2 regions of the Aquamicrobium soli genome follow, and region 2 is predicted to be linked to the other one. Evidence: predicted binding sites of a transcription regulator. Region 2 holds the regulator's gene; the other holds the start of a gene.
The links. The regulator LexA, encoded in region 2, represses DNA repair genes until DNA is damaged. The targets are predictions, from matches to a motif close to TGTTCNNNNTGTGTTCNG.

Region 1 (7,154 bases), on a different contig from region 2:
GCGCCTTTGGCTACTACAATGCCGGGCAGGACTGCACCGCCGCCTGCCGCATCTACGCCGGCAAGAAGGTGTATGACCGGCTGGTCGCCGACCTGACGTCGGCGGTCTCGACCATCCGCTACAACCTCCCCGACGATACCGAGAACGAGATCGGCCCGCTGATTTCGCGCCGCCAGCGCGACCGCGTCGCCAGCTTCGTCGAGCGCGCCTCGGAACTGAAGCACATCGAGATCACCACCGGCGGCAAGCCAGGCGAGGGCTCGGGCTTCTTCTACCAGCCGACCGTCGTCGCCGGCGCCTTGCAGGAAGACGAGATCGTGCGCCGCGAGGTCTTCGGCCCGGTCGTTTCGGTCACGCGCTTCTCGGATGCCGACGAGGCGGTCAACTGGGCCAACGACAGCGACTACGGGCTGGCCTCGTCCGTCTGGACGAAGGACATTTCGCGCGCCATGGCCACGGCCGCGCGCCTGCAATATGGCTGCACCTGGATCAACACGCATTTCATGCTGACCAATGAAATGCCGCATGGCGGGTTGAAGCAGTCCGGCTACGGCAAGGACATGTCGCTCTACGCGCTGGAGGACTACACCGCCGTCCGCCACGTCATGATCGCGCACGGCTAGCGTCGCCGCGCGCTGCGGGAAAATGCTGGCCGGTTTCCCCGGCCGGGCCTGCCCGAGCCTTCAAAGCGCCCGGTAATTACCTATATGCAAGGCCTGTCGCGATGGGTCTTGCGGTGCGCTGCAAGACTTGGTTGAGTGCTGCGACAGCCAAACGCAGGAGCGAATCATGGCCAAGGGTGCGATGAAGCCGGGCAAGGAGCCTCGCAAACCCAAGAAGGACGCGAAGAAGCCGGCACCGGCGACTCCGGCGTTCAAGGCTCCTCCTGTGCAGGCGACGCGGCTGAAGGAAAAATAGGCCAGAGCGTTTCCGGGGAAATCGTGAAACGGTTTTGCTGGAAATGCGACTAACCAGTGAGATAGAGCGGTTTTGCTGTTCCATAGTAAAACCAGAGCCGCTCCAGCCTGCCGGCAAGGACGACCTTGCCGTTCCCGTAAAATCCGGCCGGGACGACCCGCCCACTTGATGGAGTCTTCAAATGGCGTGGACGTACCTGTTTTTTGCCGGCCTGTTCGAGGTCGGTTGGGCGATAGGCCTGAAATACACCGAGGGCTTTTCGCGCCTGATGCCGACGGTTTTCACCGCCCTGTCGATGCTCGTCAGCGTGATCCTGCTCGGCCTGGCGCTGAAGACGCTGCCGGTCGGTACCGGCTACGCGGTATGGACGGGCATCGGCACCGTCGGCACAGCGCTGCTCGGTATCTGGCTTCTGGGCGAACCCGCGACAGCCGCCCGCTTGGGCTGCATTGCCTTGATCGTTTGCGGCATTATCGGGCTCAAGCTGGCGGCCTGACAAGCACGACGCACGAAAAAAGCCGGGCGACCCTGCGGTCGTTCCGGCTTTTTGTTCAGGGCTGGGGCAGGGGCCATTCCAGCCGTATGTTCTTGGCTCGCGCTTCGGCGAAGAACGTTCGTGGCCTTAGCGGGCCGTAAAGCCGGGCGGCGCCCTGCCGACGCGCTGCTTGCGCGCGGCGTAGCGCGCATCGCGCTTGGCCTTGCGGGCCGCTTCGTCGGCCAGGAGGCGGGCGATGCGCTCGTTCTCTTCGGCTTCCTTGCGCTTGGCCTCGGCCTGCGCGATCTCTTCGGCAGCGAGGCGCGCCGCCTCTTCGGCTGCTTCGCGTGCGGCGCGTTCGGCCGCTTCGCGTGCCAGCCGCTCCTGCTTCAGCTTTGCCTTCTCGGCTTCGCGTATTGCACGGGCCTCCAGAATGGCCTGGCGTTCCGCCTTACGTGCCAGCACCGCCGGATCGTCGTCTGCCGGTCTTGCCTTGAAACGCTCCAGAAGTGCCTTCTTCGCCTCGTTCGCGGCATTGCGCCGCTCGAAAATGTCTTTTTCCCTATAGATAGCCAAGTCTAGTTCCCTGTAGTCGATCTGCGACGCTTACATACGCCCGGAAACCGGGATTTCAAGCGTCAAAACCGCATAACTGGCATGAAATCTGCTAGTGTTGCGGCAATAAGACATCGCCCGCCCGCCTGAGCGCGACCAGGCGTTGTTTTCAGTCGTCGCGCTCGACGACCCGCAGCCGAAGCTGGCCGGTCTTGGAATCCACCGAATGCTTGTCCGGCTTTGCCGCCGCGCCGGCCGCGCTGTCGGGAGCGTCCGGCAGGCCGAACTCCAGCGCCTCGATCTTCTCGCCGCGCCGGGTCACCTTGGCGGTCGAGATCAGGATGTCGTCGATGTCCTTGGTGGCCTGGCCGAAATGGGTTTGCAGCTTGCGCACCCGCTCGTCCACGCGCGCCACGTCCTCCATCAGCCGCACCACCTCGCCCTGGATGAGATGCGCCTGCTCGCGCATGCGCGCATCCTTGAGGATCGCCTGGATGACCTGGATGGACAGCATCAAGAGCGACGGCGAGACGATGACGATGCGCGCCCGGTGCGCCCGGTGGACGATCGCCTCGAAATGCTCGTGGATCTCGGCGAACACCGATTCCGACGGCACGAACATGAAGGCGGTGTCCTGCGTCTCGCCCTGGATCAGGTACTTTTCCGAGATGTCGCGGATATGCACTTCCAGGTCCCGGCGAAAGGCCTGCGCGGCCATCTTCTGCGCCTCCGCGCCTTCGGCCGCGCGGATGGCGTTCCATGCTTCCAGCGGGAATTTCGCGTCGATGGCGAGCGCCGGCGCGCCGTTCGGCATGTGGATCAGGCAGTCGGGGCGGTTGCCGTTCGACAGCGTCGTCTGGAACTCGTAGCCGCCCATCGGCAGGCCATCGGCGACGATCGCCTCCATGCGCGCCTGGCCGAAGGCGCCGCGCGTCTGCTTGTTGGACAGGATCGCCTGTAGCTGCACCACCTGGCCGGCCAGCGACTGGATGTTGTTCTGCGCCGTATCGATGACGGCCAGCCGTTCCTGCAGTTTCGCCAGGCTTTCGTGGGTGGACTTCGTCTGCTCGCTCATGGTCTGGCCGAGCCGACCGGTCATGGCGTCGAGCCGCTGGCCGATCGATTGCGTAAGCTCGGCCTGCCGGGCCCCGAACACCTCGGCGATGGCGCCGATGCGGCCCTGCATCTCGGCCTGGGATTGCACGATGGCCGCCATGCGCGCCCCGGCTTCCCGTGCCTGCGCGGCGGCTTCTGCGGCGGCCTGCTCGCGGGCCTTGGCCGACCGCCACAGGGCGGCAACCAATGCGCAAGCCAGAAGCAGGAACAGGACCGCGCCAACCGCCATCGCCTGGCCTAGCGTGATCGTCGTCGCGCCGAGCCGCAGGAAAGGTTCGGACAGGGAGGATGCCGTTTCATTCATGCGGCGAACATAGCCGATTCGCGGCCGCTCACCAGATCAAAAAGGGAACAAACAGCCGGTCGACTGTACTCGGCGCACCGGTATTTCAGTTGCGAAGCGCGACGAAAGATGCCGAACTAGCGCGGGCATAACCGGTTCGGCTTGAGGGAAGCACCATGGAAACGGACATCGTCGTCTATCACATCCCCGTCTGCCCGTTTTCGCAGCGGCTGGAAATCCTGCTGGAACTGAAGGGAAAACGCGACGCGGTCCGCTTCTCGGTGGTCGACATCACCCGGCCGCGCGATCCCGCGCTGCTGGCGCTGTCGCGCGGCACGACGGCACTGCCGATCATGCACACACCACGCGGCATCCTGAAGGAGAGCCTGGTCATCCTGCGCTATCTGGACGAGTTGTTCGCGGAAAAGCCGGTGGCGCGGGCCGACCCCTACGAGCGCGCCGTGGAGGCGATGCTGGTCGCCATGGAAGGCGATTTCACCGGGGCGGGCTATCGCTTCGTGATGAACCAGGACCGGGAAAAGCGCGAAGCCTGCCGCCAGGCGATGATCGCCCAGTACCGCCGGCTCGACGACTTCCTCGAATGGCAGAATCCGGCCGGAACCTGGCTGTTCGACCGGTTCGGGCTGGCCGAGGCCGTGTTCACGCCGATGTTCATGCGCTTCTGGTTCCTGGACTATTACGAGGATTTCGACATTGCCGAACCGGGCCTGGAACGCGTGTGCCGCTGGCGCGATGCCTGCCTGGCGCATCCCGCCGTCCAGCAGGTCTCCAGGGAGGAGATCGTCAAGCTCTACTACGACTATGCCATGGGCGCGGGAAACGGCGCGCTGCTGCCGGGGCGCAAGCTGTCCAGCTTCGCCTTCGATCCGCGCTGGCAGGATCGCCCGTGGCCGCCTCGCGCCAAATACGGTCCCGCCGCCACGGATTCCGAACTCGGGCTGCTGTAGCCAGGGCTGTCATCGAGGGCATGGGGCCGGCGGTGATCAACCGCCTTTGGAAATTCGTTCCTGCACGCTGCGGCTGGTTGACGCTGTTTGTCCGAGGTCTTAGGTGAAGCGCATGTCGATCAAGCCGCTCATCATTCTCCCCGATCCGGTCCTGCGCCAGGTTTCAAAGCCTATCGAGCGGGTCGACGCGCCGTTGCGCAAGCTGGCCGACGACATGCTGGAAACCATGTATGACGCGCCCGGCATCGGTCTTGCCGCGATCCAGATCGGCGAGCCGCTGCGCATACTGGTCATCGACCTCGCCAAGGAGGGCGAGGAGCCGGCGCCTCACGTCTTTATCAACCCCGAAATCCTGGAGAAGGCCGACGCGCGCTCGGTCTACGAGGAAGGCTGCCTGTCGATCCCCGATTACTATGCCGAGGTCGAGCGCCCGGCGACGGTGCGGGTGCGCTATCTCGACCGCGACGGCAAGATGCAGGAGATGGAGGCCGAAGGCCTGATGGCGACCTGCCTGCAGCACGAGATCGACCATCTCGACGGGGTGTTGTTCATCGACCACATTTCCAAGCTCAAGCGCGACATGGTGGTCAAGAAATTCAAGAAACTGGCGCGGGACAAGGTCCCCGGCAGGATGGTCGGCTGACCGGCCATGGCGCTGCGCGTCGTCTTCATGGGCACGCCGGAATTTTCCGTGCCGACGCTGCGCGCCTTAGTCGAGGCCGGGCACGAGATCGCCGCCGTCTATACGCAGCCGCCCCGCGCCGCCGGCCGCCGCGGGCTGGAACTGACGCCTTCTCCGGTGCAGCGCGAGGCCGAGAGGCTCGGCCTCGAGGTCCGTACCCCGGTTTCGCTCAAGGGCGAGGCCGAGCAGGCGGCGTTCCGCGCCCTTGCTGCCGATGTCGCCGTGGTCGTCGCCTACGGCCTGCTGTTGCCGAAGCCCGTACTCGATGCACCGCGCCTCGGCTGCCTTAACGGCCATGCCTCGCTGCTGCCGCGCTGGCGCGGGGCCGCCCCGATCCAGCGCGCCGTCATGGCCGGCGACGCCGAGACCGGCATGGTGGTGATGCGGATGGAGGAGGGCCTGGACACCGGGCCGGTGGCGGCCGTGCAAAGGGTCGCGATAGCGCCCGACATGACCGCTGGCGACCTGCACGATGCCCTGATGACGGCGGGCGCCGAACTGATGACGGCGGCGCTGGCGCGCCTGGAAGCCGGCGAGCTTGCGTTTACGCCGCAGGCGGACGAGGGCGTCACCTACGCTAAAAAGATCGAAAAGGCGGAAACCCGCGTCAATTGGACGCTTCCCGCCGTCACCGTCCATAACCACATTCGCGGCCTGTCGCCGTTTCCCGGCGCGTGGTGCGAAGGGGAAATCGGCGGGCGCAAGGAACGGCTGAAACTGCTGCGCTCGGCGCTTGCCACGGGTTCGGGCGAGCCGGGAAGCATTCTCGACGACCGGCTGACGGTGGCTTGCGCTGCGGGCGCGGTCAGGCTGGTGGAACTGCAACGGGCGGGCGGCAAGGCGGTCAGCGCGTCGGAATTCCTGCGCGGTACACGCATGCAAGAAGGAACGAAACTATCATGAGCATGATGTCGATACGGCCGGCTACGCCGCGCGATCGCGATGCGATCCGGCTCGTGGAGGAACACGCTTTCGGTCAGTCTGCAGAGGCGGGACTGGTCGACGCGCTGGTGACCGATGGCGACGCGATCGTCGAACTGGTCGCCGAGGAAGACGGCCAGGTCATCGGCCACATCCTGTTTTCGCGGCTCTATGTGCACCACGCCGGCAAGGAGTTTGCGGCGGTGGCGCTGGCGCCGCTGGCGGTCGATCCGTCCTTCCACGGCACGGGCATCGGCGGCGCGCTGGTCCGCGAGGCGCATGTGCGCCTGAAGGCAGCCGGCGAGCGGCTTTCCATCGTCCTGGGCGATCCCGCCTATTACGGCCGCTTCGGCTACAGCCATGCGCGTGCCGCCGGCTTCGAAAGCCCCTGGCAGGGCGAGGCCTTGCAGGCGCTGGCATGGGGCGAGGCGCCGGAGACGGGCCGGCTGGTCTACGCCACGGCCTTCGACGCGCTGGCCGCCTGACCCCGTCGCCCCGGCATGCCGCGTTTTCGCCTCGACATCGAATATGACGGCAGCGCCTATGCCGGCTGGCAACGACAGGCCGACCTGCCCACGGTGCAGCAGGCGATAGAGCAGGCGATCGCGAAATTCTGCGGCGACGTCATTTCGCTGCGTGGCGCCGGCCGCACCGACGCCGGCGTCCATGCCACCGGCCAGGTGGCGCATGCCGACCTCGCCAAGGCCTGGACGGGCGACAAGGTACGCGATGCCGTCAACGCGCATCTGCAGATGGCGGGCGAACGGGTTTCGATCCTGAAGGCGACGCCGGTCGCGGAAGATTTCGACGCCCGCTTTTCGGCGCTCGGCCGCCATTATCTTTACCGCATCCTCAACCGGCGCGCGCCGGCGGCGCTCGAGGCCGGCAAGGTCTGGTGGGTGCCGAAGCGGCTCGACGCCGGGGCCATGCACGAAGCCGCCGCCAAGCTGCTCGGCCGGCACGATTTCACCACCTTCCGCTCCACGCAGTGCCAGGCGGCAAGCCCGGTTCGGACGCTCGACCGGCTGGACATCACGCGCGACGGCGACCTCATCGAGGTACGCGCCTCGGCGCGTTCCTTCCTGCACAACCAGGTGCGCTCGATGGTCGGGTCGCTGAAGCGGGTCGGCGACGGCGCCTGGTCGGCCGCCGACCTGCGGGCAGCACTCGATGCGCGCGACCGGGCTGCCTGCGGCCAGGTCGCCCCGCCGGACGGCCTGTTCCTGACGAAGGTCG
Region 2 (7,154 bases):
GCAGCAGGTAGCAGACCTCGAGGAAATCGCCCTGCTCGGCGAGCTGGTCGATCGGATAGCCGCGATGCAGCAGGATGCCCTGGTCGCCGTCGATGAAGGTGATGGCCGAATCGCAGCTTGCCGTCGAGGTGAAGCCGGGGTCGTAGGTGAAGGCGCCGGTCGTGGAATAGAGCGCGCCGATGTCGATGACATCCGGCCCCAGCGTCCCGCTTCGCACCTTGAGATCGTGAGTTTTGCCTTCAAATTCCAGTTTTGCGGTTTTGTCCGTCATTGCAAACTCCTTCATTTCTCAAATGCGGGCGTATCGTTCTCAGGCTTCTTATGGCGTCGGCGGGCAACCGGGATTGCCAGCAAGGGTTTGTGCCGAAAGGGCTCTCCGGCCTCACTATGTCAGCGCGCAATGTTGCACCGCAATAGAACTGTTTCAATCGACAATTAGGGCAGCATGGCTGCCCTAATCGATTTGATCTCCTATGCGTGCAAGGCTTTCGTCGCGCCCGAGCACGGCAAGCACGTCGAACACGCCGGGCGAGGTGCTTTTGCCGGTAAGGGCGGCGCGCAGCGGCTGCGCGACGGCGCCGAGCTTGTGGCCGCCGGCGGTGGCGAACTCGCGAATCGCGGCCTCCGCGCCGGCTGCGTTCCACTCGCCGGAAACGCCGCTCAGGGCGGCATGCGCGCCGCGCAGGATCGTTTTTGCCTCGCCGCCCAGCAGGGTCGCGGCCTTCTCGTCGAGGGCAAGCGGGCGCTGCGCGAACAGGAAGGCGGCGCCGTCGGCCAGTTCGACCAGCGTCTTGGCGCGCTCCTTGAGGCCGGGCAGAGCAGCCAGGAGCCGCGCCTTGCCGGCCGCGTCGAGGCGCTCGGCGATTGCCGGGCCGCCCTCGAGATAGGGCAGGGTATCGACGAAGATGTCGAACAGCTTCTGGTCGTCCATGGCGCGCATGTGGATGCCGTTCAGCGCTTCCAGCTTGGCGAAATCGAAGCGCGCCGCACCCTTGTTGACGTCGGCTATGTCGAACCACTTGACCATGTCCTCGACCGACATGACCTCGTCGTCGCCATGGCTCCAGCCCAGCCGCGCCAGATAGTTGAGCAGCGCCTCCGGCAGGTAGCCCATGGCGCGGTAGGCCTCGACGCCTAGCGCGCCGTGGCGCTTGGAAAGCTTGGCGCCGTCCGCGCCGTGGATGAGCGGGATGTGCGCCATCTTCGGCACGTCCCAGCCCATGGCGTTGTAGATCACTGTCTGGCGCGCCGCGTTGGTCAGGTGGTCGTCGCCGCGGATGATGTGGGTGACGCCCATGTCGTGATCGTCCACCACGACGGCATGCATATAGGTGGGCACCCCGTCCGAACGCAGGATGATGAGGTCGTCCAGATCCTTGTTGGGAAAGCGCACCTCGCCCTGCACCAGGTCGTGGACGACGGTTTCGCCCTCGAGCGGGGCCTTGATGCGCACGGCACCGGGAACGCCTTTCGGCGCCTCCGACGGGTCGCGATCACGCCACTGGCCGCTGTAGCGCGGCGGGCGGCCTTCGGCGCGCGCCTTTTCGCGCATCGCCGCCAGTTCCTCCGGCGTCTCGTAGGCGTAGTAGGCCTTGCCCGCGCGGACCAGTTCCTCGGCGACCGCGCGGTGGCGCTTGGCCCGCTCGAATTGCGAGATCGCCTCGCCATCCCACTTCAGGCCAAGCCAGGAAAGCCCGTCGAGAATGGCGTCGGTCGCCGCCTGCGTGGAACGTTCGCGGTCGGTGTCCTCGATCCTGAGCAGCATCTTGCCGCCGACATGGTGCGAGTAGAGCCAGTTGAAAAGCGCCGTACGCGCGCCGCCTATGTGCAGGTAGCCGGTGGGCGAGGGGGCGAAACGGGTGACGACCTTGTCGGACATGCGATTTCTCGAACGGAGAGGTGAGTACCAAGCGGGCTTTTCCAACCCGCGCGTTCATGTAGCATAGGAGGTCTGGGGCGCAAGGGGCAGACCCGATGGCTGGACCGGGCCGGGCGGAAAACGACGGCGGGGGCGTAAGGGACGACGTCAACGAGCGCTCGCTGTTTACGCCTGTGGCCGAGGTTCAGGCGCTGCCGGTGGGCCGACCGGCCGGGACGGCTCCAGACAATCCCGCGACACGGGATGCCGCCCCACACGGGAAAGCCCCGCGGACGCGGCTTGCGACGGTGCGGCAGCGCTTGCGCCGCGTCTCCCCGGCCACAATCAGAAACGGCGTCACGGCCGCTGCCCGCACCGAACTCGACCGGGGCGCCGCCTTCCTGCTGGTGCCGGTGTTCCTTTCGGTCGGCGTGGTCGGCTATTTTTCGCTTGCCGGCGAACCGGATTTTTATCGGCCGGCAGCGCTGGCGCTGCTGCTGGCCCTCGTGGCCTGGGTTGCCCGGAACCGGCCGAAGACGCATCTGTGCCTGCTGGCGGCTCTCCTGTGCGTGCTCGGTTTCCTCGCGGCCAAGGCCGAGACCTGGCGCGCGGCGACGCCGATGCTCGGGTCGGAAATCTCGACGCGCCTGACGGGACGGGTCGTTGCCATCGACCACATGGAAAGCGGCCGCGTGCGGCTGACCCTCGACGTGCTTTCGACGGCGAGGCCGACCTTGCGCTACGCTCCCGAACGCGTGCGCGTTTCGGCGCGGGCGCTGCCCAAGGGAGCCCGCGCCGGCTCGACGATCAGCGGCACCGTGCGGCTGCTGCCGCCGACCGGGCCGATCCGCCCGGGAAGCTACGACTACTCGTTCCAGAGCTATTTCGACGGGATCGGCGCCAGCGGGTTTTTCATGAGCAACCCCAGCCTGGCCGAGGAGCGGCCGATGCCGTTTTCTGCGCGGCTGTCGGCGATGGTGGAAAATGCGCGCGAGGCGATCGCCGGCCATATCCGCGAAAGCGTCGGCGGTGCGGAAGGCGAGATTGCGGCGGCACTGATCGTCGGGGTACGCGCCGGCATTCCCGAAGCCGTCAACGAGGCGATGCGCAAGACCGGCATCTATCACATCATCTCGATTTCCGGCCTGCACATGGCGCTGGTGGCCGGCATCGTCATGGCGATGATGCGCGGGGCGTTCGCGCTGTTTCCGGATTTTTCCTCGCGCCACGCGGTGAAGAAGATCGCCGCCGCCGTCGCGCTGCTGTCCGTCGCCGCCTATCTGGTGATTTCCGGCGTGGTGGTGGCGGCCGAGCGCAGCTTCATCATGCTGGCGGTCATGCTCACGGCGGTGCTGTTCGACCGGGCGGCCCTGACCATGCGCAACCTGGCGATCTCGGCCATCGCCGTCATCGCCGTATCCCCGCATGAGGTGGTCGGGCCGAGCTTCCAGATGTCGTTTGCGGCAACGGCCGCGCTGGTGGGCGCCTATGCCGGCTGGTCTGATTACCGCGCCGGCAAGACGACCGCTTCGCCGCCGCGCCGCTCGCTCCCCGGCTGGCTGTCGCGCAAATTCGCTGGCGGCATGGCCGGTCTCGCCGTGACCTCGATCGTCGCCGGGGGTGCTACGACGCTTTACGCCATGTGGCATTTCCAGCGCGTGGCGCCGCTCAGCCTGCTTGCCAACCTTGCCATCATGCCGATCGTCTCGGCGGTCGTCATGCCGTTCGCCGTCCTCTCCTCGCTGGCGATGCCGTTCGGGCTCGACTGGCCGTTCCTCTACGTGATGGGCAAGGGGCTTTCCGCCATGATCGTTCTCGCCGAATGGATCGCGGCGCGCTCGCCCGTCGATGCGGTCGGGCTGGTGTCGGGGGAGGCGGTGCTTTTCGTCACCATCGCGCTGGTCATCGCCACGATGGCCACGACATGGCTGAGGTGGGCGGCGCTTCCCTTTGCGCTTGCCGGCTTGCTCGCGATCCCGGCCGTGCGAACGCCCGATGTCCTCGTTTCGGAAGACGGCCGGTTGGTCGCGCTACCGATCGGCGGCGGCGAACTGGCGCTCAACCGGCCGCGCGCCAGCGAATTCACCATCGACAACTGGCGCCGCGCGCTCGACGCCGAAACCGTGATTGCGCCAGCACCGGCCAAGGCCTCAGCTTTTGACCTGGAAGACAGCATCGAATTGCCGGAAGGAACGCCGTTCCTGTGCGCGGACGGCCTGTGCGTGGCCAGGCACGGCAACGGCCCGATCGTCGCCCATGCCGACAGTGCGGCCGCCGCCAAGCCGGCCTGCGCTTTCGCCGCGCTCATCGTTATCGCCGACGCCACGGCCGCCGATCCCTGTCGCGATCCGCTGGTCGCGGTCGTCACCGCGCGCGACCTCGCACGCTCCGGCAGCGCCGAGATTTTCCTTGATCGGCAGTCTGCCGCGGCGCCCGCCGAGATCCGCTATGCGGTCGAGGAAAACTACCGGCCATGGCATCGCCAGCGGGCTTTTTCCCGCGAGGCGCGCGGCCGGCCGCCCTACGATGCGAAAGCCGGGCGCAAAACGCCGCGACGCCAAGGCATTAAAGGCACGGGATCCAGCCAGAAACCGTAAGGCGGCGCCAGATGCCAGCGCCTAACCGCACAACGGTCAGTAGCGGCGGATCAGCCCGACCAGCTTGCCCTGGATCTTGACCCGGTCCGGACCGAAGATCCGCGTCTCGTAGGCCGGGTTGGCGGCCTCGAGCGCGATGGAGGCGCCCTTGCGGCGGAAGCGCTTCAGCGTCGCTTCCTCCTCGTCCACAAGGGCCACGATGATTTCGCCGGGATTGGCGGTGCTGGCGTTGCGGATGATGACCGTGTCGCCGTCGAAGATGCCGGCCTCGATCATCGAGTCACCCTTGACCTCGAGCGCGTAATGCTCGCCGCCCATGATCATGTCCGGCGGCACCGAGATGGAGTGGGTCTTGTGCTGGATGGCGTCGATCGGCACGCCGGCGGCGATGCGACCCATGACCGGGATCGATACGCTGGCGGCTTCGTCGTCATTGCCGGCCGTCTGCATCCGCGAGGGCCTGGAAAGCTTGCCGGCGTCGCCTGCACGCTGGCTGGCGGAAGCCGGGGCGGGCTGGCCCAGGCTGCCCTGGATGACGCTCGGCGAGAATTTGCGGGCCGCATTGAAGCCGGGAGTCAGCGAATCGGGCAGGCGCAGCACCTCCAGCGCCCGCGCCCGGTTGGGCAGGCGGCGGATGAAGCCGCGCTCCTCCAGTGCGGTGATCAAGCGGTGGATACCGGATTTGGAAGCAAGATCGAGCGCCTCCTTCATCTCGTCGAAGGAAGGGGGAATGCCGCTTTCCTTGAGCCGTTCATTGATGAAAAGAAGCAGTTCATGTTGCTTACGCGTCAGCATCGCGGCCCCCGGTGCCGTTCGAATCCGGAATCGAAAAACAAACCATGAACAGACACTATCTGTTCCAGTTGTGTTCCGCAACCGTTTAAATTTTAATGAATATGTTGGTGATTTGTTCAGCGTAGCATGAGGACGCGGCAGTTGGCGCCGGCCTCTGCGGCGGGCGCGAAGGGCTCGCGCACGATCAGGCCCTCGGCGTCGGCCAGGCGCCGCAGCATCGAGGAATCCTGCAGGCCGAGCGGCGTGGCGGTGAGAAGGCCGGCCTCCTCGCGAACGCAGGCGCGGACGTAATCCTGCCGCCGGTCGTTTGCCGCCATCGCCGCGCCGAGCCGCGCCTCGCGCATGTCGGGGCGGTACCGGCGGCCGCCGAGGCGGGCCAGCAACGGTTTCAGGAACAGCTGCGAGCAGACCAGGCTTGCCACCGGGTTGCCGGGCAGGCCGATGCAGCGCATGGCGCCGAGGCGGCCCGACATCAACGGCTTGCCGGGACGCATCGCCACCTTCCAGAAGTCGAGCGTCATGCCTTCGCCGGTAAGCACGTCGTGGATGAGATCGAGGTCGCCGACGGAAGCGCCGCCGAGCGTCACCAGCACGTCGGCCTTTGCTGCCACGGCCTGCCTGACGCGCGCAGCGATGTCTTCCTTGCGGTCGGCCGCGATACCGAGGTCGATCGCGCGAGCGCCGACCGAGTGCGCGACTGCGGCCACGCCATAGGCGTTGGAGGAAATGATCTGGCCGGGCGCCAGTTCGCTGCCGGGCGTACGCAGTTCGTCGCCGGTGGCGATCACGGCGACCAGCGGCCGCCGCACCACGCTGAGGTAGGGGTGGTTGGCCGACGCCGCCAGCGCCAGGGCGGCGGGATCGAGCAGGCGGCCCTTTTCCAGAAGCAGGTCGCCCTCGGCAAAATCCAGCCCGGCCTTGCGGACATTGGCGCCATGGGCCGTCGCCTCGACCACTTCGATCGCACCATTGCCGAGGTCGCGGGTGTCTTCCTGGATGACGACGGTGTCGGTGCCGGCGGGCAACGGCGCGCCGGTGAAGATGCGCACGGCCTCGCCCCCGGCCGGGGTGCCGGTAAAGCCATGTCCGGCGGGAGCCGTGCCGATGACCGACAGGCGTGCCGGCAGCGTGCCGATGTCGGCGGCGTGCACCGCATAGCCGTCCATGGCGGAAGCGTCGAAAGGCGGCTGCGTGCGCAGCGCGCGGATCGGCTCGGCCAGCACCCTGTCCATCGCTTCGGCCAGCGGCACGCTTTCGCCCGGCAGCGGTGCCGCGCCCGCAAGCAGCCGGTCGAGGGCGTCGGCGACCGGCACCAGCGCCATGTCAGCGCTCCGCCTTGTAGGTGCCGGACTTGCCGCCGGTCTTTTCCATCAGCCGGATGCCGGAGATCACCATGGCGCGGTCCACGGCCTTGGCCATGTCGTAGATGGTGAGGCAGGCGACCGAAGCCGCCGTCAGCGCCTCCATCTCCACGCCGGTCTTGCCGGTAACGCGCGCCAGCGCCGTGACCCTCAGGCCGGGCAAAGCGTGGTCCGGCTCGATGTCGACCGAAACCTTGGTCAGCAAGAGCGGATGGCAGAGCGGGATCAGTTCATGGGTGCGCTTGGCCGCCATGATGCCGGCGATGCGCGCGGTGGCCAGCACGTCGCCCTTCTTGGCGTTGCCGTCGAGGATGGTTTTCAGCGTCTGCGGCTGCATGGTGACGCAGCCTTCGGCGATCGCGGTGCGCGTCGTCTCGGCCTTTTCGCCGACATCGACCATGTGCGCCTCGCCGTCGGCGCCGAGATGGGTCAGGGCAGGGCCTGCCGGATGTGCCTTCGGGTCAGACATTTTCCGTCGCGGCGGTCGCTCCGGTCAGCAGCAGCCTCGTCGCCTGCGTCACGTCGGCCTGCCGCATCAGGCTT

Region 1: ACFOHJ_RS07965 (DNA recombination protein RmuC) is a predicted target of LexA. The motif match lies at 3,401-3,418, and genes of this name have one in related genera.

What each region holds. Positions count from the first base shown of each region.
Region 1 covers NZ_JBHRTK010000010.1:12,055-19,208, reverse strand. The annotation lists gene ACFOHJ_RS07985 (gamma-aminobutyraldehyde dehydrogenase) at 1-623, shown strand, start outside; gene ACFOHJ_RS07980 (hypothetical protein) at 790-918, shown strand; gene sugE (quaternary ammonium compound efflux SMR transporter SugE) at 1,100-1,414, shown strand; gene ACFOHJ_RS07970 (DUF6481 family protein) at 1,541-1,969, opposite strand; gene ACFOHJ_RS07965 (DNA recombination protein RmuC) at 2,118-3,368, opposite strand; gene ACFOHJ_RS07960 (glutathione S-transferase family protein) at 3,524-4,315, shown strand; gene def (peptide deformylase) at 4,428-4,958, shown strand; gene fmt (methionyl-tRNA formyltransferase) at 4,965-5,900, shown strand; gene ACFOHJ_RS07945 (GNAT family N-acetyltransferase) at 5,897-6,403, shown strand; gene truA (tRNA pseudouridine(38-40) synthase TruA) at 6,419-7,154, shown strand, end outside.
Region 2 covers NZ_JBHRTK010000015.1:131,439-138,592, forward strand. The annotation lists gene gltA (citrate synthase) at 1-286, opposite strand, end outside; gene gltX (glutamate--tRNA ligase) at 455-1,879, opposite strand; gene ACFOHJ_RS16185 (ComEC/Rec2 family competence protein) at 1,975-4,455, shown strand; gene lexA (transcriptional repressor LexA) at 4,492-5,250, opposite strand; gene ACFOHJ_RS16195 (molybdopterin molybdotransferase MoeA) at 5,367-6,572, opposite strand; gene moaC (cyclic pyranopterin monophosphate synthase MoaC) at 6,574-7,080, opposite strand; gene trpC (indole-3-glycerol phosphate synthase TrpC) at 7,073-7,154, opposite strand, start outside.